3 regions of the Devosia sp. 1566 genome follow, and region 3 is predicted to be linked to each of the others. Evidence: riboswitches for the same ligand, from Rfam matches in the RefSeq annotation. Region 3 holds a riboswitch; each other region holds the start of a gene.

Region 1 (7,220 bases), 580 kb from region 3:
CCCACCATCATCTGGGCGATGGAATCGGGCGTCAGGTTCTCGGTACCGACCGTCGCGATCAGCTGCCCGTCGCGCAGCACCGTTACCCGGTCGGCGAGCTCCATGATTTCTTCGAGCTTGTGGGAGATGAAGATCACCGCCACGCCCTTGGCGGTGAGGCGGCGGATCTGCTCGAAAAAGGTCTGGGTTTCGCCAACCGACAGCACGGCGGTCGGCTCGTCCATGATGATGACGCGCGCATCGCGGCTGATCGCCTTGGCGATTTCCACCATCTGCTTGTCGGCGACGGAGAGCGTGTTGATGCGCGCATCGGGGTCGATATGGACATGGAGCGTGTCGAGGATGGCCCGGGTCTGCTCGCGCATCTGCTTGAGCTGCAAGAATGGGCCGCGGCGCAATTCGCGCCCGAGGAAAATGGAGTCGGCGACGCTCAAATGTTCGGCCAGCAGCAATTCCTGGTGGATCACCACGATGCCCATGGCCGCCGCCTGCCCATCGGGTGGCAAGACCACGGTTTGCCCCTGATAGGTGATGGTGCCCGAGGTCGGCTGCTCGATACCGGAGAGGATCTTGATCAGCGTCGACTTGCCCGCGCCATTCTCGCCGATAATGGCGTGAACCTCGCCGGGCCTGATGTCGAAATCGATGCTGAACAGCACCGGAATATCGCCAAAGGACTTGGAAATGCGGTGGGCCGACAAGATCGGGGACGCATTTGCGTCTTGCGCATCGATCATGCTGCCGCCCTCCCCCAAGCATGGCGCACTTACTGTGCGGCTCTCTGCTTGAGTGCCGGTGTAAAGGTTTTCAGGATTGATGTAAAGGTTTACACAGGTGCATAACTGCTATGGGGGAGTGGTAGAGCGTGCCGCCTGGGTCGACCTCTGCTAAGGGGCACAGGCGCACTGATTGATCGCGCAAATGACACTTGTCTGGGCGTAAGCCGGTTGCAGCGCAACCGAGCGGCGCGGAGGGCGGAGCGGGGCGGAGTGCAGCAGCAAAAGCTGGCGACCATTGAAGATGTTGCGGCCATGGCCGGGGTGTCGATCGCCACCGTCAGCCGCGCCATCAACGAGCCGACCAAAGTCGCCGACGCCACCCGCCGCAAGGTCGCCGAAGCCGTTGCCCGCACCGGCTACACCACCAATGCCCTGGCGCGCTCGCTGCGCATGCGGCGCTCCAACATGATCCTGATCCTTGCCCCCGATGTGGGCGACCCCAATTTCTCCAACATCCTCGTGGGTCTCGAGACTGAAGCCAGCAAGCGCGGCTATGGGGTACTGATCGGCAATACCCAGAACGATCCGAGCCGGGAAACCGATTATCTCCGGTTCATCAGCTCCAACCAGGCGGATGGATTGATCCTCTTTACCGGCCACCTGCCGTTCGGCTTCGGGCAGGATCGCGGCGAAACCCGCCTGCCCCCGACCGTCGCCGTTAACGAGCCGGTGACGGGGCAAAGCATTCCCTTTGTCGGGGTCGACAATGTCGAGGGCGCCCGCGTCGCCACCGAGCACCTGATTTCGCAGGGGCACCGGCGCATCGCCTTTATCGGCCATTCCAGCAGCCGGGAGATTAACCGCTTGCGCGAAGCGGGCTATCGCGCGGCCCTTGAAGGGGCCGGCATCCGCATCGATCCGCGGCTGATCCTCGATGGCGATGGCACGACGGAAAGCGGACGCGCCGCCGCCGAGCTGATGTTTGTGCGCGATGCGCTGCCCAGCGCGTTTTTCTGCGTCAATGATGCAACGGCCCTCGGGGTCATCATCGCGCTCAACACGCGCCGCTATGAACTGCCGCGGCAGTTTTCGGTGATGGGGTTCGACGATATTTCCTTTGCCAGCTTTGTCAGCCCGTCGCTGACGACGATGAAGCAGCCCCGGCACCGGATCGGGGAAGCGGCGATGGAATTGCTGCTGACCCTGCTGGCCGACGAGCAGCCCAAATCCACCAATATCCTGTTGCGCGCGGAACTAGTGGTGCGCAGCTCGGTGGCGCGGCTGGCGAGCGGCTGACCGCGACACCCCCTCCGCCACTTCCCCCTTGCCCAGGGTCCGACGCGCCGCTAAGACGGCGGGGTCACGGTTCCGCCATCGAGCGCGGATGAAAAGGGAATACGGTGCGGATTACCCATCAGGGGCCAAAACCGAAGCTGCCCTCGCAACTGTAAGCGGCAAGTTCACCGTCCAAGCCACTGGTCAAGCGACCGGGAAGGGGACGAGGAGCGCCAGAGCCGCGAGCCAGGAGACCTGCCGGGACATCGACCAGCAAACCGAACGAGGTGTTTCGGTGGGGTGCGGACCGGCTCTTGCCTGGTCCGATCGTTGCCGCTGCGCCCTCTTCGGGGTAGCGGCAGCATGACCTCAACTTTCCCCTCGTGTCTGGCTGATCGTTTGGCTTGAACAGCATCACGAGAGGTTTCGATGCGTCTATTCTCCCTTCTGGCCAGCGGCATTTTTGTTGCCACGGCCAGCACGGCCTTGGCCCAACACGCAACCCAATACCCCCTGCAGCTCGAAAATTGCGGGGTCGAACTCACCTTTACCGAGGCACCGCAGCGGGCCGTCGGCATCGGGCAGAACAGCTCGGAAATCCTGCTGCTGCTCGGTCTGGCCGATCGCATGGTGGGCACCGCCACCTGGGTTTCGCCGGTGCTCGAAGAGGTTGCCGCCGACAACGCAAAAGTGCCGCGCCTGGCCGACAGCACCGCGAGCTATGAAGCAATCCTTGGCACCGAGCCCGATTTCATTGCCGCCCAGTTCGGGATGCGCGATGAAGCGGGTAACCGCGAGCAATATGCTGATCTCGGGATCCCGAGCTATATCTCGCCGACCACCTGCGCCATGAAGGATGCCAGCAACGGCGATGGCGTGCGCCTCGAACCCTGGACCAGCGAACTGCTCTACCAGGAGATCAGCGAATTGGCGGCGATCTTTGACGTCAATGAGCGGGGGGCCGAACTCGTGAGCGAGCTGCGCAGCCGCGAAGCGGCCGTGCGCGCGCAACTGGGGAAGCGTGCGGCGGGGCTTTCCATGGTGTTCTGGTTTTCGAGCCCTGAAATCGCCGGGGATGCCTGGGTGGCGGGCCGCAATGGCGCTTCGGCCTATATGATGGAGGTGCTGGGTGCCCGCAACATCGTCGACAGCGAAGAAGATTGGCCGCTGGTGAGCTGGGAAGCCATTGCGCCGGCCGACCCCACCGTCATCGTCGTAGGCACGATGGACCGGCGCAACCGGCCGGCCGATGACCCTGCCGTCAAAATGGAGTTTCTCCAAACCGACCCGGTGGTCAGCCAGCTCAGCGCCGTGCAGGCGGACCATCTGGTGCTGCTCGACGCGCAGGCAATGAACCCGACCCTGCGCACCATAGGCGGGCTCGAAATTATGGCGGGGGCGCTGCAGAGCCAGGGCCTGCTGCAATGACCATGGCGATGACCCAGCGGCGCCGCGCGCGGCTGGGGGGATCGGTGATCGCGGGGGCAGCCTTGCTGCTGCCCCTTGCCGTGGCGCTGGGCGTGGGGATTGGCGAAATGCCCATTTCGCTCCACACCACGCTCCAGGCCATCACCAACCGCCTGGGCTGGACGCAGTTCGAGATCAGCCGCATCCAGGAAAGCGTGATCTGGGATTATCGGCTCAGCCGCTCACTGGTAGCGGCCGCCTGCGGGGCGGGGCTGGCGCTGTGTGGCGCGATCCTGCAATCGCTGCTGCGCGATCCGCTGGCCGAACCCTATGTGCTGGGCGTTTCGGCAGGCGCCTCGACCGGGGCGGTCTGCGTTATCGTGCTCGGCATGGGGGCGGGTAGCGCCGCCATTCCGCTGGGCGCCTTTGCCGGAGCCCTGGCCGCCTTTGCCTTTGTCATTCTCCTCGCGCGAGGCGCGGCGGGCAGCGCCGAGCGCACGATCCTGGCCGGTGTCGCCGCTTCGCAATTGTTCAATGCGCTGACCTCTTATGTCGTCAGCACTTCGGCCGATGCCGAACAGGCGCGCAGCGTCATGTTCTGGCTGCTGGGCAGTTTTGCCGGCGTGCGCTGGAGCGATGTGGGCCTCGCCGCGGGCGTGGTTGGCGCGGGGCTTGTCGTGTGCCTGCGCTATGCGAGGGCGCTCGATGCTTTCACCTTCGGGGATGACGCCGCTCGTTCGCTCGGCGTGCCCGTGGCGCAGGTGCGGGTGGTGCTGTTTGCGCTCACCGCCCTCATGGCCGCAACCATGGTGTCGATGGTGGGCTCGATCGGTTTTGTGGGCCTCGTCATTCCCCATGTCGCCCGCTTCATCGTGGGCCCGCACCATCTGCGGCTGCTGCCCGCCTGCGTGGTGGTGGGAGCGGTGTTCATGGTGCTGGCCGACATCGTTTCGCGCATCATCCTGCCCCAGCAGGTGCTGCCGATCGGGGTGGTCACCGCGCTGGTCGGGGTGCCGTTCTTTGCCGTCATCCTATATCGCGGGCGGGGTGCGCGATGACCATTGCCGCCCATGGCGTGAGCTGGAAGGCTGGCAGCAAGATCATCGTCGATGGCGTGACCCTCGAGGCGCAGCCCGGCATGACGCTGGGCCTGCTCGGGCCCAATGGGTCGGGCAAATCATCGCTGATCCGGCTCCTCGCGGGTTTGCGCGCGCCCGCTGGTGGCGAGGTCACCCTTGATACCGCCCCGCTGGGCCGCTTCGGCCGGCGCCAGCTCGCCCAGCGCGTAGCGGTGGTCGAGCAACATGCCACGACCGAAGCCAATGTGACGGTGCTCGATGTGGTGCGGCTGGGGCGCACGCCGCACCGCTCGGCCCTGTCGCCCTGGACGCAAGCGGACGACGCCATTGTCGAGCAATCCCTGCAGCGGGTGGAGTTGGCCGACCGGCGCCACCAGCCCTGGCATACGCTTTCGGGCGGCGAGCGGCAGCGCGTGCAGCTGGCGCGAGCGCTGGCGCAAGAGCCAACCGATCTGATCCTTGATGAGCCCACCAACCACCTCGATATCCAGCACCAGCTCGATATCCTGCGCCTCGTGGCCGGGCTGCCGCTCACCACGATCGTGGCGCTGCACGATCTCAACCTCGCCGCCATGTTCTGCGACCAGATCGCAGTGATGCGCGAGGGGCGGCTGGTGGCCGCGGGCACGCCACATGCAGTCTTGACCGAGGCGCTGATCGCCGAGGTGTTCAAGGTGCGCGCCCAGGTGGCCCCCTCGACGCTGCACCGGGGCCTGCAGATCCAGTATCTGCCGTGACGCGGAATTCGCCGGGGGAGCGGAACCCAGCCTGTCAGATCGGCCCACCGCGCGAGGCGTCCACCGGACAGCACGCGCCCCTTCAATACCAGCCCGGGCCTGACCGATATCAAGAGCTGAAAGGCGCGACGGCTTAGGGTTTGGCAAAGGACGACGGGAGCACAGCATGTATGACCCGAATAAGTTCCGCCTTGATGGGCAGGTGGCGGTGGTGACTGGCGCCGGTTCCGGGATCGGGCTCGGCATTGCGCGTCTCTTCGCCGGTGCGGGGGCCGCCATCGTGATCAGCGACCGCAAGCTCGAGGCGGCCCAGGCGGCTGCCGCCGAAATCAACACAACAGGGGGCAAGGCGGTCGCGGTGGCTTGTGATGTCACCCGGGAAGATGACCTTGAGCTTTTGGTGCACACCGCGCTGGACCAGTTCGGCAAGCTCGCCATCCTCGTCAACAATGCCGGAGGCGGCGGCCCCCAGCCCTTTGACATGCCAATGGAGGATTTCCGCTGGGCCTACAAACTCAACGTCTTTTCGGCGTTCCGGCTCACCCAGCTGGCCGCGCCGCATCTGGCGGCAGCAGGGGATGGCGCAGTGCTCAATATCTCGTCCATGGCCGGTGAAAACCGCAACCAGCGCATGGCCTCTTATGCCTCTTCCAAGGCCGCGCTCAACCATTTGACCCGCAATATCGCCTTTGATCTTGGGCCTATGGGCGTGCGGATCAACGCCATTGCGCCCGGCGCCACAAGGACCGCGGCGCTGGCCGGCGTGCTGACGCCCGAGATCGAGCAGAGCATGCTGCAGCACACCCCGATCCGACGGCTCGGGGAGGTCGATGACATCGCCTATGCGGCGCTGTTTCTGTGTTCGCCCGCGGCGTCATGGATCAGCGGGCAGGTGCTGACCGTCTCGGGGGGTGGGGTGCAGGAGCTGGACTGACCGGCTCGCTCCCCTATTCTCGTGGCGCGAAAGCGCTGAGTTCGCCCTTGTAGGGCTTGGGCAGGGGCGGGGCATAGCTGCCGCGTTTGCTGGTGCGCAGGCCCAGCGCGATTAGCGCTTCGGCCTGTTTGACCGCGGCGCCCACGCCATCGATCACCGGCAGCCCGAGTTCCTCCTGCAGCGCCCGCGCCAGGTCGGCCATCCCCGCGCAACCCAGGACGATGGCCTCCGCCTTGTCCTCGCCGATGGCACGATCGATTTCCGCCCGCAGCCGCTCGCGCGCGCCCGAGGCTGGATCATCGAGCGCCAGGACCGGAATGTCGGCGGCGCGGATACGGGCGCGCCCGGACATGCCATAGCGCTGCGCCAGCTCCTCGATGGGCACGCGCGAGCGCTCGGTGGTGGTCACGACCGTGAAGCGCTTGGCGAGGAAGGCCGCGGTGGCGAGCGCCGCTTCGCAAATGCCGAGCACGGGAATGGTGGCCATGGCTCGGGCGGCATCGAGCCCGGTATCATCGAAACAGGCGATCACTGCGGCCCGGGCCCCCTCCCCCTCCGCCTGGCCGATCTCACGCAGCAATCCAGGCAAGGCAAAGGCTTCGTCGTAATAGCCTTCGATGGAGACCGGCCCCATGGAAGAAGTGAGCGGCACGATCTCGGTCGTGGGCGCGGCCACTAGCCGGGCCGCTGCGGCAATGGTCGCGGTCATGCTGGCGGTGGTGTTGGGATTGATGACGGCGATGCGGTTCATGCCCGCACCCGCCGGCGGTTGATCCAGAGGATGGTGCTCAGGGTCACGAGGATCACGAGGAACGAGAACAGTGTCGTGACCGTCCCTAGCGCATAGAGCACCGGGGTCGTGACATTGGTGGTCATGCCGTAGATTTCGAGCGGCAAAGTGTTGGCGCTGCCGGAGGTCATCAGCGTCCTGGCAAACTCGTCATAGCTCAGCGAGAAACCGAAAAGCCCCACGCCGATCAGGCTGGGTGCGATCATGGGCAAGACGACATGGCGAAAGGTCTGCCAGTTGCTGGCCCCCAGATCGCGCGCGGCTTCCTCGTAGCTCGGG
Region 2 (7,220 bases), 1.5 Mb from region 3:
CCCGGTAGCGGCCGTCAAAAGACTTGGCAGCCGGAAACGAGCAACGCTCCAGCCGCTCCTTGATGACGTATGTTGATGCACCCAGCCCAGCCACCGAACGCCCCTTTGATATGGCTGAAGCTGCATGATCGAAACGGGTCGTCTCCAGATCGGACGATCATGCGTGCTGGTCCGGACGCGTCCTCGCGGGCTGGACCGACCAGTCTGCGGGTTCGTCATTAGCATCGGAGGCTGCGGCAGCGGCGGTCTGGTGCACCTTTCCGGGTTGGTGGTGTGAAGGAGCATAGATGACGTAGAGCTGCATGGGCTGGCCGCCGATATGGGTAACGTTGTGCCAGGTGCCCGCGGGTATCAACACGCACCAGCCGTCGCACACTTCGCGCTCGAAGGTGAGCTGGTCCTTTGCCGGGCCGATCTGGGCCCGGCCCTGCCCAGCATCCAGCCGCAGGAACTGGTCGGTCTCGGGATGAACCTCCAGCCCGATGTCGCTTCCCACCGGGATCGACATCAAGGTAACCTGAAGGTAGCGGCCACTCCAAGCCACGGCACGGTAATTCTGGTTCTCGCGCGTGGCTTGCTCGAGATTGAACGCCTGCCGCTCTGGGCCGATATCGAGAATGGTCATCATATTCTCCTTGCGGCCAAGGGGTTTCGTGCTGACTCAGCAAGAGATCAAGGTCGCGGTAGAGGAGTGCGGCCGCTTACATCCCGATGACGCCGAATGGGCGGATCTTTCCAATGACCACGCGTAGGGATGGTTCCGTAACGATCAGCTGCAGTCGGTCAACCACACGGCATGAGCGCAATGAAGCGCCTCACTTGGTAGAGGCCAGCATGTGCACGCGGTTTGTTATCTGGGGGCGACGGCCGGGTCGTGATGGACGGTCCACGGACTGGAAAGCCGATGCCGTCGAACTGCTCCTTATTCACGGAGCTGGCGCACGCGGCATATTCATCGTGCAACATAGTCCGTTAGCTGGAGCCCGACGCGTCCCTCGCCGCCTTTCAAATCCGACTTCGGTGCCCCACCACGGTTCGGGTGCCCGATCGCAGCCTGCACTTAAGACAGCCGCGCACTGACAGGAAGGAACCACCATGTTTGACGTCCAAGGCATCTGTAGCCCTGCTCGTGGCCGTCCTTGCGGGCCCGTGGGCCTTGTTCCCGCTACCGCTGCCGATTATGAACTTCGCCGCGCCGTAGTCATCGCGGGGGTTGAGGGCGCAGGAGGCCGCGTTCCGGCTTGAGATCGAGTACCTCGAGCAATCGGCGGCCAGCGCAGCTCATGGAACCAAGGCCGAGCTCGACGCGCGCAAGGCAGCTGTGGAAGCCCGGCTGCGCGAAGGGCGCGAACAACTCGACGGCCTGGGCGCCGCCACTGATGCTTCCTGGCAGCAATTCGTCGAGGGCCTGCACAATGCCCGCACGGCATTCCAGGCCGAGATTACCAATGGCCAGCAAGGCGCAGCTGAACAACAGAAAAATCATGTCGCGTTTGGGGCAGGGCTGCGCCAGCCGAGGCAGTCGGTAGAACGGGAGATCGGCAGATGTGCACGGGCGCCAACTACACCACCAAAGACCATTATTTCGGCCGCAATCTCGATCTGGAGTTCTCTTATAACGAGACCGTCACGGTCACGCCGCGCAACTTCCCCTTTGAGTTCCGCAGAATGCCCAGGCTCGACACGCACCACGCCATCATCGGCATGGCCACCGTCTCGGATGGCTATCCGCTGTACTACGATGCGACCAACGAGAAGGGGCTCAGCATGGCGGGCCTCGCCTTTTGGGGCAACGCCGACTACAAGCCAGAGGACCCCGGCAAGACCAATATTACGCCCTTCGAGTTCATCCCCTGGATCCTGGGCAAGTTCGAAACGGTGGACCAGGTCAAGGACGAGCTGCGCGCGTTCAACCTCGTCGATATCTCGTATAGCGAGGCGTTCCCGCTCTCGCCGCTGCACTGGATCATCTCGGACCGCGACAAGTCCATCACTGTGGAGTCGGTGCGCGACGGCTTGAAGGTCTACGACAACCCTATCGGCGTGCTCACCAATAACCCGACCTTTGACATCCAGTCCTTCAACCTCAACAACTTCATGCACCTGTCGACGAACCCGCCCGAGCAGCACTTCTCGAACCAGCTCAGCTTCGACGTCTACAGCCGCGGCCTGGGCGCGATCGGATTGCCCGGCGATCTGTCGTCGTCCTCTCGCTTCGTCAAGGCCGCCTTCACCAAGCTGAACTCGATTTTGGGCGACCCTGAGTCAGAATCGATCAGCCAGTTCTTCGCCCGGATGGTCTGGGCGCTGATGACAAGCGGTGAGCGCTACAGGGAGCCGACCGTCGCATAGAAGAGAGAAGGCGAGCACTCGCCGACGAGGTTGGAAAGGGCAGACAGGAGCTAATGCACCAAGCCGGTTGATACCGCCGGATCAGGAAAACCCAGTGGGGTCGTGCACTTCGAGTGCGAGCTTCCGATAAGCTTGTCGCCTCGGCGTGATCAAGGTTGAAAACCAAACGTGGTCGCGCCATTTCCTCGATGAGTTGGACCAGAAGGCTGCTGTGGCAGCTAAGCGCTCCCCGCTGGAGCATCAACAAGGGCGCCGCGACGCTTAAGGCGACATGTCCGCGCTCGCCAACCATTACCGGAGATACATCATCGAGCCACATGTCCCGACTAAGGTCGAGTCTTGAGCGCCGAAAGCCCGGATGAGGTACACCATGGTTGAGAATGCAGTGATGATCGAGGACGGCAAGTTTTATCGCACCCAGGATGGCCAACATATTGGTCCAATGCGCGCGAGCGACAGTCCTTGGGTTTTTCTCTGCCGCAACCAGTGTTGGTACGGCAACGGATACAGATGGAACGGGCCCACCTCGTCCCTCGACCTTGTTGCTGAGTGGGATCCCGCGCTTGCCTCCCCCTCCTCTACCAAGACACCCTGAGAGATGAAGCCGACCTATCAATGGAGCGATGACCATGATGGAGTTGCGTCGACCGCTAGCAACCGGCTCTGCTGAAACTGCGGCTTGTTCCGCGGCCTTCAGCTTTCGCGGCATATAGCGCCTGGTCTGCCTGCCGGAAAAGCTCCTCTCCTGCCTCTTCCAAACGAAAGGCCAGCCCCACGGAGGCGCCCAGCTGGACCTTTGCACCATGATATTCAAACGGCAACTGCATGACCTCCACTATCTGACGGGCCAAGCGCTCAGCATACTCAGGCCCATGCTCCGCGTGTAAAACTACCGCGAACTCGTCACCTCCAAGTCTGCCGACAAGAGGAACGTCGACACAGCAAGCACGCAACCGCTGTGCCATCTCTCTGAGACATGCATCACCAAAGGCGTGACCGTAAGTGTCGTTTATGGCCTTGAAGCCATCGAGGTCCACGAGCAGCAAGGCGCTGATTCCTTGCGGCCGATCCAGGCGCGCCTGAAGGCGTGCCCTGTTGGCTAAACCCGTCATGGCATCTGTCTCTGCAAGATGACGCATGCGGTCGATCAGGAGACGATCCTCGGTGATGTCCTGCTTGGTGCCGAAGAGCCTTTCAGGGCGGCCGTTGGTCAACTGGACCCCTGCTGAAAGACGCATCCATCGCTTCTGACCATCCGCTCGGATGATCTCGGCGTCCATGGTGAACTCGCCTCTAGCTTCGATAGCCCGCGCGCGGGATTCTTCCATCGCGGCTCGCGAGGTATCCGAATAGTGGCTGACTGTGCGGTCCCGGCTCAGAGGGGCGCCTCGCTCGATACCAAACAGGTCATAAACTCCAGAACTCCACCGAAGCGCATTTTCAGCCAGATGACACTGCCAAATGCCCAAACCGGCGCTCGCTGTAGCCTGGTCTATGAGTATCAGGTCGTCGCTCACGTCGAATGATGCGGGACCTCCGCTTTCAATCTGTCCGGGATGAAAGGCCTCCAGCGCAATCATGGCTAATTGGTTCGCCGTGCCGAGGCTCCGTGGCGTTTTATCACCCAACGTCAGCAGATGGCTGGGAGAGTGGGCGTTCCCACCAAGAGGCAGAAAAGCAAGAAAGCCAACCGGCGAACCGTCAGCAAACCTTAGTTGGTCGGGAGCGAGCGTTTCGTGGGCATAGAGGTTGGCCAGGACCAAGGGTAGCCGGACTGTCCGCGCGCGCCGCTCAAAGTTCAAAGCGGCACCTTTCAACACAAGGGAGGATCCACTCTGAACAGTTGGAGTTGAACCGCCGGCCGTTAAACAGCGAAGACTGGCGGAGGATAGACCCAGCAAGGAGCGAATGCGATCCAACCTGCTGCCCAGCTTTCGCTCAGGAACAGCTGCGTATGGCGGTCGCATGTCGAACAACTTCACGTTGGCCCCTCAGTATTGGCTAACGGACCCTAACTCATGTTCTTTAAGAAATTTTCGGCCCGTAGGCTACTGTGTCACGGCGCCCGATAATCAATGGCAGAGCGGGAATAGGCTTTGCCGATCAAGACCATCTCTGGCTGGACATACGGCGCTTTCAGGCGGTCTCACCCCAGCGATCACGATAGACCAGCTGCTCGAGCGGGAGGCGCTGGCGCCATCCACGCTGCTCGAGTTCTGGGCTCGTCATTGTCTGCTCTACCAGCCCCGCGCAGAGATAGGCGACCACACGTAGCTGGGAGGGAATGCCCAGCACCTCCTTGAGAGCTCCTTCATCGAGGATACTCACCCAGCCGACACCAACCCCTTCTGCGCGGCCGGCCAGCCACAGGTTCTGGATGGCACAAACCGTGCTGAACACGGCCATGTCCGGCATATGGGTCGCCCCAAGCGCCACCGGACCTGCCCTGCCCGGGTCGCAGGTCACGCAAATCCCGACAGGAGCCTGCAAAATGCCCTCAAGCTTGAGGGCCGCATAGGCTCCTCTGCGCTCAGGCGGGAACATGGCCATCGCCTCTGCATTGGCGCGCTCGAAAATGGCCCTGATCCGCGCTTTTTGTGCTAGTGCGGTGACGATCAGGAAGTTCCAGGGCTGCATCAACCCTACTGAGGGAGCATGGTGGGCGGCCTCTAGCATGCGCCATAGCACCGGCTCCGGAATGGCGTCGGGCAGAAAATCCCGTCTCACGTCGCGGCGCGTCTGGATGGCCCTGTACACCGCGGCCTTCTCCTCGGCGGAAAACGGACCTGACGGTGCATATTGAAGGGCGGCGGGGCGATCAAAACTGGCAGGCATGGCGATGCTCCTGTGGTTTGACAGGGGCTGCTCTCCACACAGCGACCGATATAGGCCTGGCCGGTCTTCTGGCTTCGGTTCAACTCCTTCGGGAGCCTTCCCGGCCAAGACCAGTGGCATAGTTCCCGAGGATCCCCGTTACAGCGCTGGGCGCGCCGCGGTTTTGCACCGCGTTTCCGATTCTCCCGCAAGCGCGGGCACCGAGGCAACAAATTGCTAGAGCCGGTTTCCGTTCTTGTCCAGCTTCGAAAGTTCACCGACGGACCAGGATCCCGCTAGCAGCGCGCAACATGCAGCGGATATCGATCAAGGTCGCCGCAGGCACAGCGCCGCATCTGGAAGCAGGGATTAAGCAGACACCCGTCTTGCACGCGTGGGTTTGGTGCCGCGCGATTGCCATCAATTGGGCGCCCAGGTGGCCTCGACGTGGTGTGCGGCCGATCGGTGCACTTGTAGGAATTGACCGTCGGGTTCGTCCATCGCCGCGCCGGGGACGAATATAGGCCTACCAGAGATGGCCGGAATCGATCACCGGCTTGTGAGCTTGTGGCTTGCCGCGTTCGTGGACAGGGTGTTCGCGATGCGTCGAGTAACAAGGGGAGACGGTCACCATGACCACCGATTGCACCGGGCGGATCGCCAGCCGTAGCGAACAAACAATAGCGGCCTATCGCCAGAGGGTCCATGACTTACGCCTGATGGCCGAGCGGGAAGATCGGGCCGGCGGGGATATGCTGGAACTCACCGGCTGGTTCTGTGCCCAGGATGAACGCTGGTCGCCCAGCACCGTGCGGCAGTATCGGGCCGCCATCCTGATGGCACTGGAGACGTTACCATTTCATCCTACAGCACGTACGCTCCTTGTAGAGCGCTTGCGCAGGGGGCCCTTGCCGACGAACTCGGGACCTCGAAAGACCTCGGCAAAGAAGCGCAAGAGCCTGCCCATCGCGCAGTTCACCCGGCTGGAGCAGTTCCTCCATGATTCGGGACGGTCAGATGACAAGCTGATCCGGGGCTTCCTGGTCTTCGGGGCAGCGCTCTTCCTGCGGCCGGTCGAATATCTCAACGCTCGGGTGGAGGGCATGATGTTGATGGTGCAGAACGCCAAGGCCACCAATGGGCGGGGAAATGGCGAGGAACGCGCGCGTGATCTCCAATCCATGGGCAAGAAGGCCATTGCCGCTCTTGTGAAGTTCGTCGAGCGCCTGCGTACGGCGGTCCAGGAGGCCGGCGCCTGGAAGAAGCTCCATAACCGGCTCGCTTCGCGATTAGCCCGCATCTGCAAATGCCTCGGCATCGCGCGGGTTAGCCTCTACACCCTGCGCCATGTCGGGATGGCTACGGCCAAGAGCTGGATGGCGCCCGAGGAGGTCGCCGCCTCTGCCGGTCATGCCTCGGTGCACACTGCCATGACGCATTATGCCAAGCGCAGGACCGGTTGGGTGGGGCTCAGGCTGGCAGGACGACCCTCGCCGGCAAGCGTAGCGAGGGTCAGGGGTGCTGCACAGGTCTTTCGGCCCTCGGGGCAGACTATGTGTCAATGGAAGTGAGGGGCACAATGCAGACCCTTGCAAAGCCGAGCTGGATCCGCGATTGTACCTCGGCTTGTACCAACCGGCGTTTTATGCCGCGTGCAAACCGCCAATATCCGGGCGAAAACGTGGAATTCGTGCAGAGTCCCTCCCGCTCCGCCACTTTCCTTACTTAGAATGGTTGAATTCACGAAGGTAAGCGACGTCGCTTAGCTCTGGACCGTAAAAGCAAGCCTAACATGTGCAGCAGCGTGGCCGTTCGGCGTGGTGGAACCGGGAAAAATAATGTCTCGACCTGTGAACCGCCTTTCGGTGAAGGCGGAAAAGACGCGCAGGGCGTGGCCCTTCTTGCTGTGGCCCTGATGGCTGTCCATTCAGCCTTAGCGCAGCATCAATGCCGAGAGCGTCGGTGTTTTCCTAAATGCCCATCATTGCCGCCCGCAGCAGCCATCGGATCGCTGCCCTGCTTGTAGTCGCCAACATCCGTAAGAGCTATCGTTC
Region 3 (7,220 bases):
GCAGCGCCGAATGGGCCATCGTATCGCCGAAATAGGCCATCCGCCGCCACACGACGAAACACCCCAGCGGCCCCGCCACCAGCGCCAGCCCAATCCCGGCGATGAGGGAGCGCGAAAAGAAATCACCGAACATGTGCGGCTCCCTGGAGGACCGATGCAACCGCCCCAATCCCGCCAAACGCGCGATCCCGTTCCCTCCCCCTTGAGGGGAGGGCTAGGGTGGGGGTTCGGGCGCCTTCAACATACTCGGGTTTCATGCCCCTAGTGCCCATGCCGGTGCCCCCCATGCCCGTGCGAATGAGCATGCTCATGCACCGCCCCAGCCGCCACCACGCAGCCGTCGTCGTGGTGCTCATGGTCGTGGTGGTGCTCATAAATTGCCAGCGTTTCCGCCGCGCGCGGTCCGAACAGCTTGAGATATTCCGGGCTGCGCTTGACCGCCGCCGGCGTGCCGGTGCAGCACACATGTCCATTGAGGCAGATCACCGTGTCGGTTTCCGCCATCACCACATGCAAATCATGGCTGATCATCAGGATACCGGCGCGCGAGCTGTCGCGGATCTGGCGCACCAATTCATAGAGCGCCACTTCGCCGGCAAAATCGACGCCCTGCACCGGCTCGTCCAGCACCAGAAGGTCCGGCTTGCGGATGGTGGCGCGGGCAAACAACACGCGCTGGAATTCCCCGCCCGACAATTCCTGCACCGCCGCTCCGAGGAGCCGCCGCGCCCCGACCAGATCGAGCGCCGCCTCGATTTCGCTGCGGCTGAAGCGGCCGGTCAGCGTCATCAGCCGCTCCACCGTCAGCGGCAGCGTCCAGTCGATGGTCAGCTTTTGCGGCACATAGCCGATGCGCAGCCCCGGCAGGCGCGTCACCGTGCCCGTTGTCGGCTTGAGCACGCCCGTCGCCATCTTGGCCGTGGTGGATTTGCCCGAACCATTGGGCCCGATCAGCGTCACGATCTCGCCGCGCCGGATGGCCAGGTCGACCCCTTCCACCAGCACGCGCGCCCCCCGGCGCACGCCAGCGCCGCTCATGCTGATCAATGTTTCGCGTCCTGCCTGCCCGTCCATTTCCGCTCCGTCACGTCGCTTGACAGCGTTCTAAACGTTATAGCATAACGCAGCAAGAACGTAATAACATAACAGGATTGCGCCGATGAAGCTGCTCCCCCTTGCCTTGGTTTCGAGCCTGCTGCTGGGCAGCACGGCCATGGCCGCGCCCAATGTGGTAGCCTCGATCAAGCCGGTGCACTCCCTCGTTGCAGCCGTGATGGAGGGGGTAGGGGAGCCGACCCTCGTCGTGCGGGGCGCCGCCTCACCCCACACTTATGCGCTGCGCCCGTCCGATGCCGGCGCGCTGCAGGATGCTGATCTGGTGTTCTGGACCGGCGCTGGCATGGAGCTGTTCCTCGCCGATGCACTGACCACCCTTTCAGGGCAAGCCGAAGTGGTGGAGCTGAGCCAGGCGCCCGGCATCACCCTCCTGCCAGTCCGTGAAGGCGGCACTTTCGAGGCCCACAGCCACGAGGGCGAGGGTCATGACCATGAGCACGACCACGAGGGTCACGATCACGAAGGCCATGACCACGAAGAGCACGACCACGAGGCGCACGATCACGAAGAGCACGCCCACGAAGGGCACGACCACGACCATGGCGGCGACATGCATTTCTGGCTCGATCCGCAAAACGCCATGCACATGGTCGATGCCATCGCCGCAGCGCTGAGCCAAGCTGATCCCGGTAACGCCACGGCCTACGCCGCCAATGCCGAGCGCGAAAAAGCCAACCTCGTCGCGCTGCAAGCCGAACTGACCGCGACCCTCGCGCCCGTCGCCGACAAGCCCTTCCTCGTCTTTCACGACGCTTACCAGTATTTCGAGAACCGCTTTGGCCTCACCGTCGCGGGCTCCGTCACCGTCACCCCCGACGTCATGCCCGGCGCCCAGCGGATCGACGCCCTGCGCGCCCGCGTGGCCGAACTCGGGGCCACCTGCGTTTTTGCCGAACCCAATTTCGAGCCAACCATCATTGCCGCGATCACCGAAGGCAGCACGGCCAAGGCGGGTGTGCTCGACCCCGAAGGCGGGGCCCTCACTGAAGGCCCAAACCTTTACCCCGAACTGCTGCGCGGCCTCGCCAATGGGCTCCTCGATTGCCTGGGCTAACTAACCCAGCGGCCCCTTGAAGATAAAGAATGCCCCGAGCGCAATGAGCCCGAACCCGACTCCGTGGTTCCAGGTGAACTGCTCGCCGAGGTAAGTGGCGCTGAACAGCACAAAGACCGACAGGGAAATCACCTCCTGAATGGTCTTGAGTTCGGCGCCGCTATAAACCCCGTAGCCGATGCGATTGGCGGGCACCGCCAGCCAATACTCGAAAAAGGCGATGCCCCAGCTTGCCAGCACCACCACCCACAGCGCCGTGCCGGGGAATTTGAGGTGCCCATACCAGGCAAAGGTCATGAAGAGGTTGGACGCGATCAAGAGCCCGATCGGGGCCAGCGTGGCAAAGTTCCAGCCCATTGCGATTACCGCGCGCCCTTGGTGGGCTGTTCGAGCGCATACAGCGCATCGCTGATCGACTCGAGCTTCTTGCGCAGCAGCTCCTGGGCGTCGTGCAGCCCGCGATTATAGTAATAGGCGCCCATCTTTTCGGCAAAAAAGGTCATCAGCATCTCGGCCGGCATCTGCCCGATGGTCTGGTCCAGCTCCAGCCGGAAATAATCCTGAATCTCCGCCACCATGGCCTTGGTTTCGTCGCGGCTGAACTTGATCGGCTTCATTGGGATGGGGCTCCAGAATCGGCGGCACGATAATGCCGCGATCGCCCGTCCGGCAAGCGCCACGCCGCGATTGACCCCTCCGGCCCGCCATGCGAGAACACAGCCTGTGTCGGTTCCCCAAGCCCGTTGTGGCGCGGGGATCAAAAGGGAACACGGTGCGGATTACCCATCAGGGGCCAAAACCGTGGCTGCCCCCGCAACTGTAAGCGGTGCGCTCCTCTCCTTATGCCACTGGCAGCCAAGCTGCCGGGAAGGCGAGAGGCGCTCTATTCACCGCAAGCCAGGAGACCTGCCGGCACAGCAACGAGCTTGTAAGCTCTTTTTCGTTCCGCGCACGGAGGGTGCCGCATGAATACCGCCACTGTTTCGACTGGCCTTCAGTCTCTCTCGCTGTCCCAGCGTCTTGTCGCCGGCTCGCTCGCGCTCCTGCTTGGGCTGACCCTGCTGGTCGGCACCGGCTTTGCCGGCGATTATCGCCTGCACAACGGCGCCCATGACACCCGCCACGCCATGGGCTTTCCCTGCCACTAAGGCCGGGCACGAGAGACGAACAAAGATGTTCCGCAATCTGTTTTTCGCTGCGCTGGTCGCAGCCCTTTGTGCTGGCCTTGTGGCATCCACGGTCCAGCATTTCCGCATCACCCCGCTGATCCTCCATGCCGAAAGCTTTGAAGGGGAGGGCGGCCATTCCCATGGCGAAGAGGCCCCCGCCGCGCATAGCCACGATGCGGCCACCCCGGCCCATGATCACGGCGCCGACGAATGGGCGCCCCAGGACGGTTGGGAGCGCACAGGCTATACCGTGCTCGCCAATCTCCTCGCCGCCGCCGGCTTCGCCCTCGTGATCGGCGCCGTGGGCCTCCTGGCCAATATCCCCATCGCCACCGGCAATGCGCTGTTGTGGAGCCTGGCCGGTTTTGCCAGCTTCTCCCTCGCGCCCGCCTTTGGCTTGCCGCCCGAGCTGCCCGGCATGCCCGCCGCCGGTCTGGGCGCCCGCCAGCTCTGGTGGGTCGCGACGGCCCTTGCCACCGGCGCCGCCTGCCTGCTGCTGGCTAAGACCCGGGCGGGCTGGGCCATTGCCGTGGCGCTCGCACTCGTCCTCGCGCCGCACATCGTGGGCGCCCCCGCGGCTCCCGAAGAGCCAAGCGCCGTTCCGGCCCATCTCGCCACCGCCTTTGCCGCCGCCACCATCGGCACTTCAGCTGTGTTCTGGCTGGTGCTGGGTGTCGTCTTCGGCCTCGTCAATGATCGCCTCGCCCGCCGCGAGGCGTCCCACCCCATCGGAGCTCCCGCATGACCACCAAGATCCCCACCACCGTCATCACCGGCTTTCTGGGCGCGGGCAAGACCACGCTTGTGCGTCACCTCCTCGCCCATGCCCCCAAGGGCAAGCGCATCGCCCTCATCATCAATGAATTCGGCGATCTCGGCGTCGACAAGGACATCCTCGCCGGCTGCGGCGACGAGACCTGCCGTGAAGAGGACATGGTCGAACTCTCCAATGGCTGCATCTGCTGCACCGTGGCCGACGAATTCATTCCCACCATGCAGGCACTGCTGAATCGCCCTGAAAAATTCGATCACATCGTCATCGAAACTTCGGGTCTGGCTCTGCCCCAGCCCCTGATCCGCGCCTTCAATTGGCCCGAGATCAAGGCGCAGGTGACCGTTGATGGCGTGGTGACCGTGGCCGATGCCGCAGCGCTTGCCGAAGGCCGCTTTGCCGCCGATGAAGCGGCTGTCGACCGCCAGCGCCGCCTCGACGAAATGCTCGACCACGAAACCCCCTTGGGCGAGCTCTTCGAGGATCAGCTTGCCGCCGCCGACATGGTCATCATCAACAAGACCGATCTCGTGGATCCCGCCACCCTCGAAAAAGTCGAGCAGAATATCCGCGCCGAGCTGCGCCCCGGCGTCGGCATTGTTCGCGCCGCCAATGGCCATGTCGATATCGCGGCGCTTCTGGGCCTTGGCATGGCTTCCGAAGACGACATCGCCAACCGCCCCAGCCACCACGAACTCGAGCACGAGGGCGAAGGGCACGAGCACGACGATTTCGACAGCTTTTCGCTCCAGCTCCCCGCCATCGCCGGCAAGGACGAGCTGCTTGCCATCATCGAGGACACGATCCGCACCCATGACGTGCTGCGCCTCAAGGGCTTTGCCGCCGTGCCGGGCGCGGCTGCGCGCCTCGCCATCCAGGCCGTCGGCCCCCGCATTACCGCCTATTTCGACCGCCCCTGGGCGCCCGGCGAAACCAGGCAAACCGCACTCGTCGTCATCGGCCAATCCCCGCTGGACCGCGCCGCCATCACCCAAAGCCTGCGCCGCGCCGAAGCCGTGGCGGCATAAGTTCCAAGAGAATGGCACAGGCACGGCACATTCGGCTTCATCCCACCGTCCCCCGTGCGGGGAGGGGGTTGTCGTGCTCGTGCCGTGGCATATCTGTGGCCTTCATCACCACCCCCTCCCTCGATCTCTCCCCTCAAGGGGGAGGGAAGCACAAGAGCCCCACGCTCAGTGACTTCGGCTCCTGCCCTCCCTCCCCTCAGGGGGGAGGGCCGGGGAAGGGGGCTCTCGTCTCCTCCACCAAGGCCCGCTGACATGCACCTTCTTTCCGCCCAAGCCGGTGCCATCCAGCAGGAAGGCGAGGCCATCGATCTCGCCCAAACCCCTGGCGCCTTCATCTTCGCCTCCTCGGCCGATAGCGAACTCGCCATGCTTGCCGCCGCGGCCGATCGCGCGGGCGAAACCGAGCTGCGCCTCGCCAACACGCTGCGCCTGTCCAACAATCTGTCCGTTGATCTGTGGCTCGAGCAGACCGTCCGCCATGCCCGCCTCATCGTCCTGCGCCTCATCGGCGGCGCTGCCTATTTCCAGTACGGCGTCGATGAGATCACTGCCCTCTGCGCCAACGGCAAGATCCCCCTAGCCCTGCTCCCCGGCGACGCCAATCCCGACCCCATCCTGCAAGCCCGCTCCACCATCCACCCCGAAGACTGGACCCGCCTCCACGCCCTCCTCATCGCCGGCGGCCCCGCCAATGCTGATGCGATCTTGAGGTCGTTCACTGAACTCGCCGTCGAGCCCTCCCTCCCCCTTGAGGGGAGGGCCGGGGAGGGGGTCCCTCAGACCGAACTCAAGCCCCGCCTCTCCCACCTTCAGCCCCAGCCCTTCGCCCGCTTCTCCCTCTGGCACCCCGCCACCGGCATCACCGACGAAACCGGCCTGCGCGTCCTGCACGGAAGACCTCATGGTGAGCCCGTCGAACCACGAGGTCGGGCACTCGATCTCGCCACCACCTCGTCCTTCGACAAGCTCAGGATGAGGTCTGCTGAGACATACATCCCCATCCTCTTTTACCGCGCCGCCCTCGAAGGCGCCGGCACCGCCACCCTGCAAGCCCTCGTTGCCGAGATCGAGAACCAAGGCCTGCTGCCGGTCCCGATCCTCGTGTCCTCGCTCAAGGAAGCCGCCTGCGTGCGCTTCGTGCAGAATGTGCTCGAGAGCTTCCCGCCCGCCGCCATCTTCAACCTGACAGGCTTTGCCCTCGCGTTGGACCCCAACGACACGAAGTCCGACCCCTTCAGCGGCACCGATGCCCCCGTCATCCAGCTGATCCAGTCCGGCCGCTCGGCAACGCAATGGCAGGCCGACCCCCAGGGCCTGTCCTCCAAGGACATGGCGATGTTCCTCGTCATGCCCGAACTCGATGGCCGCATCGGCGGCATTCTCGTCGGCCACAAAGCCGATGCCGTCTGGCACACCAGCACCCAATGCCCGCTCAGCGCCTATGCTCCCGACCATTCCGGCATCGGACGCGCCGTCCAGCTCGCCCGCAACTGGACCCGCCTCCGCGCCGCCCCCCGGCCCGAGCGCAAACTCGCCCTCATCCTCGCCAACTACCCCCTCCGCGACGGCCGCCTCGCCAACGGCGTCGGCTACGACGCCCCGGAGTCGACCGTGGAAATCCTCAAGGCGCTGGATGGGGCCGGGTACACGCTTTCAAACCAACCACCGGCCTCATCCCCCTCCCCCTTGAGGGCAGGGATTGATTGTGGGGGTTCAGGCCCATCAACCTACCCAAAATCCTCAGCCGACCTCATCGCCGCCCTCCAGTCCGGCCCCACCAATGCCGACCCCCAGCGCGGCTCATCCGCCGCCACGCTCTCGCTCGCCCGTTATCGCGAACTCTTCGCCGCGCTCCCCCAAGCGATCCAGACCGAAGTCAGGGCCCGCTGGGGCGACCCCGCCACCGACCCGTTCGTGCGCGACGACACCTTCCACCTGCCGGCGCTCATCTTCGGCAATGTCGCGATCCTGCTGCAGCCCGGGCGCGGCTATGGGCTCGACGAAACCCAGAGCTATCACGATCCCTATCTGCCGCCGCCCCATGCCTATCTCGCCGCCTATCTCTGGCTGCGGCACCAATG

The links. Region 3 has a riboswitch for cobalamin ahead of ELX51_RS03150 (CbtB domain-containing protein). Riboswitches for the same ligand answer to the same signal wherever they lie in the genome.
Region 1: another riboswitch for cobalamin. It lies ahead of ELX51_RS00295 (ABC transporter substrate-binding protein); the one in region 3 lies ahead of ELX51_RS03150 (CbtB domain-containing protein).
Region 2: another riboswitch for cobalamin. It lies ahead of bluB (5,6-dimethylbenzimidazole synthase); the one in region 3 lies ahead of ELX51_RS03150 (CbtB domain-containing protein).

The regions. Positions count from the first base shown of each region.
Region 1 is NZ_CP034767.1:66,725-73,944, reverse strand. Features, by position in the region: gene ELX51_RS00305 (sugar ABC transporter ATP-binding protein) at 1-737, opposite strand, end outside; gene ELX51_RS00300 (LacI family DNA-binding transcriptional regulator) at 990-2,015, shown strand; cobalamin riboswitch at 2,066-2,272, shown strand; gene ELX51_RS00295 (ABC transporter substrate-binding protein) at 2,424-3,422, shown strand; gene ELX51_RS00290 (iron ABC transporter permease) at 3,431-4,459, shown strand; gene ELX51_RS00285 (ABC transporter ATP-binding protein) at 4,456-5,217, shown strand; gene hdhA (7-alpha-hydroxysteroid dehydrogenase) at 5,384-6,151, shown strand; gene ELX51_RS00275 (aspartate/glutamate racemase family protein) at 6,165-6,902, opposite strand; gene ELX51_RS00270 (ABC transporter permease) at 6,899-7,220, opposite strand, start outside.
Region 2 is NZ_CP034767.1:3,352,641-3,359,860, reverse strand. Features, by position in the region: gene ELX51_RS16045 (cupin domain-containing protein) at 158-625, opposite strand; gene ELX51_RS16040 (hypothetical protein) at 1,202-1,474, opposite strand; gene bsh (choloylglycine hydrolase) at 1,546-2,352, shown strand; gene ELX51_RS16030 (diguanylate cyclase) at 3,003-4,172, opposite strand; gene bluB (5,6-dimethylbenzimidazole synthase) at 4,489-5,187, opposite strand; cobalamin riboswitch at 5,228-5,407, opposite strand; gene ELX51_RS16020 (hypothetical protein) at 5,799-6,737, shown strand; gene ELX51_RS16015 (hypothetical protein) at 7,111-7,220, opposite strand, start outside.
Region 3 is NZ_CP034767.1:644,696-651,915, forward strand. Features, by position in the region: gene ELX51_RS03125 (metal ABC transporter permease) at 1-133, opposite strand, end outside; gene ELX51_RS03130 (ATP-binding cassette domain-containing protein) at 262-1,074, opposite strand; gene znuA (zinc ABC transporter substrate-binding protein ZnuA) at 1,160-2,170, shown strand; gene ELX51_RS03140 (DMT family protein) at 2,171-2,527, opposite strand; gene ELX51_RS03145 (DUF2164 domain-containing protein) at 2,533-2,787, opposite strand; cobalamin riboswitch at 2,881-3,099, shown strand; gene ELX51_RS03150 (CbtB domain-containing protein) at 3,136-3,318, shown strand; gene ELX51_RS03155 (CbtA family protein) at 3,344-4,084, shown strand; gene cobW (cobalamin biosynthesis protein CobW) at 4,081-5,139, shown strand; gene cobN (cobaltochelatase subunit CobN) at 5,392-7,220, shown strand, end outside.